Regions from separate parts of the Polymorphum gilvum SL003B-26A1 genome, predicted to be linked through region 1. Evidence: riboswitches for the same ligand, from Rfam matches in the RefSeq annotation. Region 1 holds a riboswitch; the other holds the start of a gene.
What was found. A riboswitch is a leader RNA that binds a small molecule or an ion and turns the genes downstream of it on or off. The one in region 1 is predicted to bind thiamine pyrophosphate.
Positions count from the first base shown of each region.

Region 2: another riboswitch for thiamine pyrophosphate. It lies ahead of SL003B_RS04730 (ABC transporter permease); the one in region 1 lies ahead of thiM (hydroxyethylthiazole kinase).

Region 1 is NC_015259.1:1,580,735-1,585,142, reverse strand. Features, by position in the region: gene SL003B_RS07480 (TRAP transporter substrate-binding protein) at 1-743, opposite strand, end outside; gene thiD (bifunctional hydroxymethylpyrimidine kinase/phosphomethylpyrimidine kinase) at 736-1,548, opposite strand; gene thiM (hydroxyethylthiazole kinase) at 1,580-2,338, opposite strand; TPP riboswitch at 2,416-2,526, opposite strand; gene SL003B_RS07465 (Lrp/AsnC ligand binding domain-containing protein) at 2,652-2,888, shown strand; gene SL003B_RS07460 (hypothetical protein) at 2,906-3,316, shown strand; gene SL003B_RS07455 (DMT family transporter) at 3,327-4,340, opposite strand.
Region 2 is NC_015259.1:1,000,770-1,005,177, reverse strand. Features, by position in the region: gene rpoH (RNA polymerase sigma factor RpoH) at 1-335, shown strand, start outside; gene SL003B_RS04735 (ABC transporter substrate-binding protein) at 435-1,373, opposite strand; gene SL003B_RS04730 (ABC transporter permease) at 1,413-2,156, opposite strand; TPP riboswitch at 2,312-2,414, opposite strand; gene SL003B_RS04725 (hypothetical protein) at 2,488-4,254, opposite strand.

The sequences.
Region 1 (4,408 bases):
TAGTAGAGCTTGGTAACCTTGTGGAAGCCCATTGCCCGATCGCTCCACGGTCCGAGGAACTCCGTCGCGTCGATCAGGCCGGACTGCAGCGCCGGGAAGATCTCGCCCGGTGCCAGGCTGACCGGGGTCGCGCCGAGCCGGCGCAGCACCTCGCCGCCGAGCCCCGGCATGCGGATCTTCAGCCCCCGCAGGTCGTCGAGCGTCTCGACCGGGCGGGCGAACCAGCCGCCCATCTGAACGCCGGTGTTGCCGGCCATCACCGGCTTGATGCCGAACGGCGCATAGAGTTCGTCCCACAACGCCTGGCCGCTGCCCTGCTCGATCCAGGTGATGTGCTCCTGCGGCAGCAGGCCGAAGGGGATGGCGGTGAAGAACACCGCCGCCGGCATCTTGCCCTGCCAGAAGAACGAGGCCGAATGGCCGATCTGAGCGGTGCCGGAGGAAACCGCGTCGAACACGCCGAGGGCCGGCACCAGTTCGCCGGCGGCATAGAGGCGTACGCGCATCCGCCCGCCGGACAAGAGCCCGATGCGGTCGCAGATCCGCTGGGCGGTGACGCCGGGACCCGGCAGATCCTTCTGCCAGGAGGTGACCATCTTCCATTCGATCGTCGCCGCCGCCTGCACAACGGTCGGCGCGGCGAGGCCGCTGCCGAGCGCTGCGCCCGCCAGACACAGGGCCCCGCGCCGGCTGAGCCCGGTCGCCGTCGCCCGTTCGCCGGAAGTCGTGTCGTGCTCAGTCATCCGCCTTCTCCCAGATTGCGTGGAAATGATGCACCGGCCCGTGTCCGGCTCCGATCGACAGCCGGTCGGCAGCGCGGATCGCCGCCGTCACATAAGCCTTCGCCGCGCCGACGGCCTCCGTGAGGGCAAGTCCCCTGGCCAGGCCCGCCGCGATGGCCGAGGACAGCGTGCAGCCGGTGCCGTGGGTGTTGCGCGTCTCGTGCCGCGGCGCGCTGAACCAGGTCTCGCCGCCGTGGGTCGCCAGTAGGTCGACGCTCTCGCGGCCCGAGCCGTGGCCGCCCTTGAGCAGGACCGCGCGGGCGCCGAGTTGCAGCAGCGCGTTCGCCTGGCCCCGCATCGCGTCGCGGCTGTCGGCGATGTCGGTCTTCAGCATGCGCGCAGCCTCGGGCAGGTTGGGCGTGATCACCAGCGCCCGGGGTACCAGGTCGTCGATCAGCACGGCGACCGCCTCGGGCACCAGCAGCGGATCGCCGGATGCCGCCACCATGACCGGATCGAGAACGATGGTCTGCACCGCATGGGCGTCGAGGCCGTCGGCAACCGCGCGTATCACCTCCGGACGCGACAACATGCCGATCTTGACCGTATTGACCTTGATGTCGCCCAGCACCGCGTCCATCTGGGCGCGAACGAACTCCGGCGGCACGTCATGAATGGCGCTGACACCGAGCGTGTTCTGCGCCGTCAGCGCGGTGATCACGCTGGCGCCGTAGACGCCCAGCGCGGAGAACGTCTTCAGGTCCGCCTGGACGCCGGCGCCGCCGCCCGAATCCGAACCGGCGATGGTCAGGGCGATAGCAGTCATGGTCCTTCCTTCCTGGTCTTGCGCATCCGTCTCAGCCCGCCCTCAGCCGTGCGGCGATGATCTCGGCATCGAGCGCATGGAGCGCGTCGAGGAACGCCGGCACGAAGCTCCCTGGTCCCCGGGCCTGCGCACCGGCGATCTCTCCGGCGATGCCGAAGACGGCAAGACCCGCCGCCGCCGCCAGCAGCGGATCGGGCTCGACCGCGAGAAACGCGGCCAGTACGGCGCCGCCCGCACAGCCGGTCGCCGTCACCTTGCCCATCAGCGGGTGGCCGTTGTCGAGCCTCAGGGAGCGCCTCCCGTCTGAGACCTCGTCAACCGCCCCGGTCAGCGCGATCCTCGCCGCCAGCACTCGTCCCGCCGCACGCGCCTCCCTGCCTCCTGTCAGTGCCGCCAGTTCGGCCGCGTTGACCCGCAGCAGCGTCGGCGACCGGGCGAGAAGGTCGCGCGCCAGATCGCAACGCACGGGCGAGCGGTCGACGAACACCGGGTCCAGCACCCAGGGCTTGCCTGCCGCTGCGGCGACATCCAGCGCCAGCGGGATCGCCCGGCGACGCGTGTCGTCCAGGGTGCCGAGATTGACCAGCAGTGCGTCGGCGCCTGCCGTGAAGGCCGGCACCTCCTCGGGCGCAATGGTCATCGACGGGATTGCGCCGAGCGCCAGCAGCACGTTGGCGGTGAAGCTCTGGGCAACCGCATTGGTCAGGCAATGCACGCGCGGCACGCGTGCCCGCAGCCGGTCGAGCGCAGTCGCGGCGAAGGCCGCGTCAAAGCCCGGGGCGCCGTTCATCGGCTCCTCCCCCTGCGTTCGGTCAATCGGGAAACTGCCGCCGTGCGGCGCGTCCGGACGCTTGCGACGCCCATGCGACTGTCGATCATCCCAAATCCCTCCGCCGGCATGACCCGGATCAGGTTCAAGGAGTTGGCGGATCCGCCTCTCAGCCCGCGCATCGGCGCCGGGCACCCCCATGAGACGGCTCAAGAGCTAGCAAGCCGGCCGGGCAATTGCAAGCCTTGCCGGGCCGTCCGCGCCGCCGGCGTCATTGACTGCGCGCCCGGGATGCGCGATGTCCAAGGAAAGGCATGACCAGTCGGAGCGCGCCATGAAGCCGTTTTTCATCATGATCAAGTGCAACCTCGGCGAAACCTACAAGGTGGCCAATGCCATCGCCGATGCGGAGATCGCCTCGGAAATCTATTCGACCAGCGGCGACTACGACCTGCTGGTCAAGGTCTACATCGAGGACGAGTCCGACATCGGTCACTTCGTCAACGAGAAGCTGCACACCCTCGGCGGCATCCGCGACACCCGCACGATCATCACCTTCAAGGCCTTCTGATCGTCAAAGGACAGCCCATGGCCCGATCCCTGCTTCGATCCGCGCTGCTGGCGAGCGCCCTTCTCGCTGGTCCGGCCTGCGCCCAGGGCATGCCGCCCGAGCAGATCAAGCAAATCGTCGAAATGACCAGAGCCAACTGGGTCAGCTTCCGTGACTGGGACGGCCGGCTGCTGATCTATTTCACCCACCTCGAGGCCTGGAAATGCGGCATCGACGTCGTCTTCTACGGCTTCGACGACGGCCCGCTCGATCGCATGTGGGAGCTCGAGGCCTGCGATCCCGCCGCCCCCAATGCCGTGACCAGGGATATGCCCTATCTCTCCCTGCCGGCTGGCAGCGTGCGCAGCATCATGGTGCAGCTCATCTACAAGGACGGCACGAAGAGTTCCCCGGAAACCTTCGTCTACAATCCTGCCACGGCCCGCTGAGGCGACCCTCTCACACCTTCGACGGCGTCGAGGCTCGCCGGTCCCTGGTACGGTCGAACCCGAGCCGACGCTCACGGAAGATGACGAAGATACCGGCCGCGATCACGATTGCGGCGCCGATGATCACCTCGGCCACCGGAACCTCCGAGAACAGCAGCCAGCCGAGCAGGACGGCCCAGATCATGTTGGCATAGTCGAACGGTGCGATGGTCGAGGCGTCGGCGTAGCGGTAGCTCTGCGTCATGATGATCTGGCCGAGGCCGCCGGCCAGGCCGACGAACACCAACAGGCCTGCGGTCTCCCAGTCCGGCACCACCCACGCCCAGGTCGGGTCGATCCACCCGAACGGGATCGTCAGCAGCGCCAGCAGCGACGCCGTGCCGGAAAACCAGGTGACGATCGTCGCCGTCCGCTCGGTTTCGCACAGCTTGCGCACGAAGATCATCGCCAGGGCGGAGAAGAAGGCCGCCGCGGCCGCGCAAAGCGCCCCGAACCAGGTCGATCCGGAAATCGCGGTCGCGCCGATGTGTGGCGACAGGATGATCAGGATGCCGAGGAAGCCGACGCCGACCGCGCTCCAGCGGAACACGCGGACCCGCTCGCCCAGGAACAGGAAGGCCAGCACGACGACGAACAGCGGCGAGGCGAAGCCGATCGCCGTCGCGTCCGGCAGCGGCAGGAACTTGTAGGACGTGAAGGACGCCAGCATGGCCGTCATGCCGACCACGGCCCGGCCGACATGCCCCCACGGCTGACGGGTCCGGAACGCCACGATGAACTCGCCGCGCAGAATCACCATGATCAACACCGGGAAGATGCCGAAGAAATTGCGCGCGAACACCACCTCGCCGATCGGCACCCGCTCGGCGGCGATCTTCAGCGCCACGATCATGACGCTGAACACCAGCGTCGACAGCAGCTTGAGGCCGATGCCGAGCATCGGCCGCGGCAGCGTCAGGTCCGCCCCGGCGGCATGTTCGGATCCACCGGCGGTGGCCTTGCTGTCAGCGCCTGAAAGCGCCATGGATGCGTCCTTGCGGGGCCGACGCTGGGTGGTTGACGCTCCAGAGCGGGGCATCGGACCCCAGGGTC
Region 2 (4,408 bases), 580 kb from region 1:
ACGCGCCGATCCGCGCCGCCGAGGCCGACTCCGGCGAATGGCAGGACTGGCTGGTGGACGAATCCGAAAGCCAGGAAACCCTGCTGGCCAATCAGGAGGAACTGGACATTCGCCGCAAGCTGCTCGGCGACGCCATGGACATTCTCACCGAGCGCGAGCGTCGCATCTTCGAGGCTCGCCGCCTGGCCGAAGATCCGATCACGCTGGAAGAGCTGTCCACCGAATTCGGCGTCAGTCGCGAGCGCGTGCGCCAGATCGAGGTTCGCGCCTTCGAGAAGATCCAGAAGGCCGTGCGCAAGAGCGCACGCGACCTGGAGCAGCCGTCCCTCGCCTGAGCGCGACGGCACTGGCATCGAACACAGACGGGCCGCGCGGCAGATGCCGCGCGGCCCGTTTTCCTGTGCAGGACCGGCCGTTTGTCGCGCCGTCCCGGCTCAGCGGATCTCGGCCGCGTAGGTCTCGACCGGAACCAGTTCCTTGATCAGGCCGTTCACGTGCAGGAATTCGGCGAAGCGGCGGTAGCGCCCGGCGTCGAGGGCGGACGGCCGCTTGGCGAAGCGGGCCAGCGTGTCGCTCCAGGCACGCCGGTTGAGATCATCGTCGAGATTGGGATAGGCCGCGACGAACGCCTGCCAGGCCTCATCCGGATGGTTGGTCAGATAGATGGTCGCCGCCTCGACCGCCGAGAGAAAACGGACAAGACGCGGGTCGCCCGTCCTGTCCTTGTGCGCCACGTAGATCAGCTCGTCGAACACCGGCACGCCGTTCTCCTCGGGATAGAAGGCCCTGCCCCGCTTGCCCTCCAGCTCGAGCTGCGTCAGTTCGAAGTTGCGGTAGCCGCCGATGACGGCGTCGACCTGTCCGGACAGCAGCGCCGGCGACAGCGCGAAGTTGACGTTGATCAGTTCGACGTCAGCGGCGCTCAGGCCCTGCGACTTCAACATCTGGCCGAGCATGGCGTCCTCGAAGCCGGACACCGAGAAGCCGATCTTCTTGCCCTTAAGGTCCGCAAGCGTCCTGATCGGACCGTCCTCCAGCACGATCAGCGAGTTCAACGGCGTCTCCACCAGCGTGCCGATCCAGCGGATCGGCAGGCCCTCGTCGATCTGCGCGTGCAAGGTCGCCTGATAGGAGATCGCGATGTCGCCCTGTCCTGCCGCGACCAGCTTCGGCGGCATGGCCGGATCGGCCGGTTCGATCAACTCAACGTCCAGGCCTTCGGCCGCGAAGAAGCCCTTGGTCAGGGCCGTGATCACCGGCGCGTGGTCCGGGTTGGTGAACCAGTCGAGAAGCACGGTCAGCTTGTCGGCCGCCCGCGCCGGCGTCTGTAAGGCAAGAAGCGCGGCCAGGGCAAGGGGAATCAATCGTGTCATTTGTCAGCTCCCGTTGGATTGAAAACGCGGAATGGGGGATCAATCCTCGCGCTGCCAGGGCACGAGGCGGCGCGTCGCCCGCTCGACGGCAAAGCGCAGAAGCAGGACCATCGCGGCAAGAAGCACGAGGGCGGCGAACATCATGTCCGTCTGCATGCGGGCGTTGCTCTGCAGCATGATGAAGGCCAGCCCGCCCTTGGCGCCGACCCACTCGCCGACGATTGCCCCGATCGGCGCGAACACGGCGGCGATCCGGATACCAGACGCCAGCGCGGGCAAAGCCGAGGGAATGCGAAAGTGGATCAGCTCCCGAAAACGCCCGACCCGGTAGAGACGAGCAAGGTCGGCAAGGCCCGCGTCGAGCCGACGCAGGCCGTCGTAGTAGGTGGAGGTGACCGCGAAGAAGATCACCAGCACCGCCATGACGATCTTCGAGGACAGGCCGAAGCCGAGCCACAGCACCAGGATCGGCGCGATAGCAAAGACCGGCAGCGCCTGGGTCACCAGCACGGCCGGCAGCAGCGCCCGGCGCACCAGCGGCAACAGCCACATCGCCAGCGCCAGGGCCGAGCCGGCGACGATGCCCAGCACGAAGCCGAGTACCGTCTCATAGGCGGTGATCGCCGCATGCTCGAGCAGGAAGCCTCCCTGCCGGCGAAAGGCGTCCGCGACCCGCAGCGGCCCGGGCAGCATGTAGGGAGGCACGTCGAACAGGCGAACGGCGCCTTCCCACAGACCGATAAGCAGAGCCGCGCTCGCAAGACCGGACAGGATGGTCTTCATGGCGCCCCGCAGAAGTCAGCGGGACGATCGACGTAGGAACCGGCCGCGCGAGGCCGAGCGATGCAAAAGAACGGCCGGAGCCGGCCGAAGACATATGACACGTCAGGATCTCCCGTCTTCGGCAGTTGCCGAATGCGACATTGGAGATCCGGGATAAGGCTAAAGGCTTCCGTCCCTTCGCCGGCATGACCCGGATCAGGTTCTAAGGGTTCGGCGCAAGCGCCATCTCAGCTCCCTGGAGCACCCCTCGGACCGTGTCTAGGATGAAATGATCGGCCCCTTATTGCAAGGGGTTTTGTGCATCCCGCAAGACCGGAACGGGGCTGGCAGATCAGCCGCCGCTGCCCCAGACCGTCATGGCCTGCTCCAGCGCCCGCGATCCCGGCGTCCCCTTCTCCAGGGTCAGGATGGCGCGCTTGCCAGTGTCGTAGAGGATCGGGATATCGATCCAGCCGCGCTCGCGCATGAGCGCGATATTGCGTTCGCGTTCGCTCTCGATGCTCGACAGGGCGATCCAGAAATAGCCCGGTGCGACCTTGACCGACGCCCCGAGCAGGGCGTCACCGCGCGCTTCTTCGGTCGGCTTCATGACCAGTCCGGGCACGTTCGCGACGTCCCGGCCGGAGAAGCCCTCAGGCAACTGGAACTGGACCTCTACCAGATGGCTAGCTGGCAGCGAACTATCGGTGTTCGGCTTGATACGGATCGTCACCGATACGTTGCGGTCGGGAATTTCCGCATTGGCCGCCAGAACGGTCTCCTTGCGGCCCGAGGCGTCGGTTTCCTCGGTCACGGACCAGGCGACTCGCCCCTGCGACGCGGTGCCCGAACCGCTTGCATCTTCGCCCTCCTCATAGAGGATCGAGCGCTGCGCGACGATCGTTTCCGGCGCCACTTCCGCCGTCGGAGCAGCCGGCGCGGGCACCACCGCCGGGGCCTCGGCCGCCGGTGGCGGCTCAAGAGGCGCCGGGGCGGGTGCGGGCTGCGTCGGCGCGGGCGTCGCTTCGACGTCGCCGGACGGCGTGACGATCGTGCCGCCGGCAGGCTGCGTCGGCGTGATCAGCGTGGTCGTCACCGACCGGGCGTCGGGCGCCGCCGGCTGCCCATTGTCGTCCAGCAGCCGGTCGGTGCTCTTCTCCGAACGTGCGCCGTTCTCCTCCACCGGAGCCGGTGCCTGGGCAGGTTCGGGAGCCTGCGGCGCTACCGCGACCTCCGGCGGACTGCTGTCGCCGGCAAACAGGTCGGACAGCGTATCGCGTTGCGAATAGACGACGGCACCGATGCCGATCACGATCAGGACGAGGCCTGCCAGCAATACGTAAGATGTAAGGGTACTCGCCTTGCCGCGATCGCTCGCGCGCGGTTGCGGCCGCCGCGGACGCTTTGCCTCCTCGGCGACCGGAGCCTCCTCCGGAGCTGCGGTCGCACCGAAATCCCCGCTGCGCTTGCGTTCGCCCGCATCCGCCGTCCGTATCCGGGTGTCGCCGGAAAAATCCCTCGGGCCGGTGAGCGCGGAAAGAGGACCCGGTTCGGGCTGGACCGGCGCCCTGGGACCTGTGGAAGCACCGAAGGTCGGCTCCCTGCGCGGCGGCGACGCCTCGCCCGCCTCCGCGTCGGGGGAAAAGGCATCCTTTGCGCTCTGAACGGCGCGGCTGGAAGCTGCTCCGAGCTTTTCGGCGTCGCGTACGGCCGTTCCGAGCGGCGCCCCAAGCGGAGCCCTGGCCGGCGCTGCCGGAGAGGGCGCTGCCGGAGAGGGCGCGGGCGGAGACGGGGGCGGCGTGGCGGCTGGCGCGGTCGACACGCTCTGCGTGGCGGAAGACGGTACCTGAACGGTCGGGATCGGCGCCGCCTGCTCGGCGGCCGCAGGTCGGCCGAGACCGAGCGTCTCGCGCGCGGCTTCGGCCTCGACCTTGCGGATCGCCTCTTCCAGGCGCAATTGTTCGGCGGTGATTTCGGAGGGCGAGAGCGGCGGTTCGTAGGCCTTGAGCTGATTGACGATCGCGTTGCGTGCGCGGCTGTAGACGCTGCGGCGCGCAGCGCCGTTGTTCTCCGGCAGGGAGGCGATTGTTTTCTTCAGGATCGAATAATAGTCAGCCATAGGCTCGCTCGCGGGGAGTTCGCATCCGAAACAAAGGCTTATACCAAAGTCATCCGAATGCGAACCTTTTGTTGACGCTCCGGCGACCTGCACGTGCTGCCTGCACGCATCCGCAGGCACACGCCGCACCGACCAGTCGCGGTGCCCTCGTCAT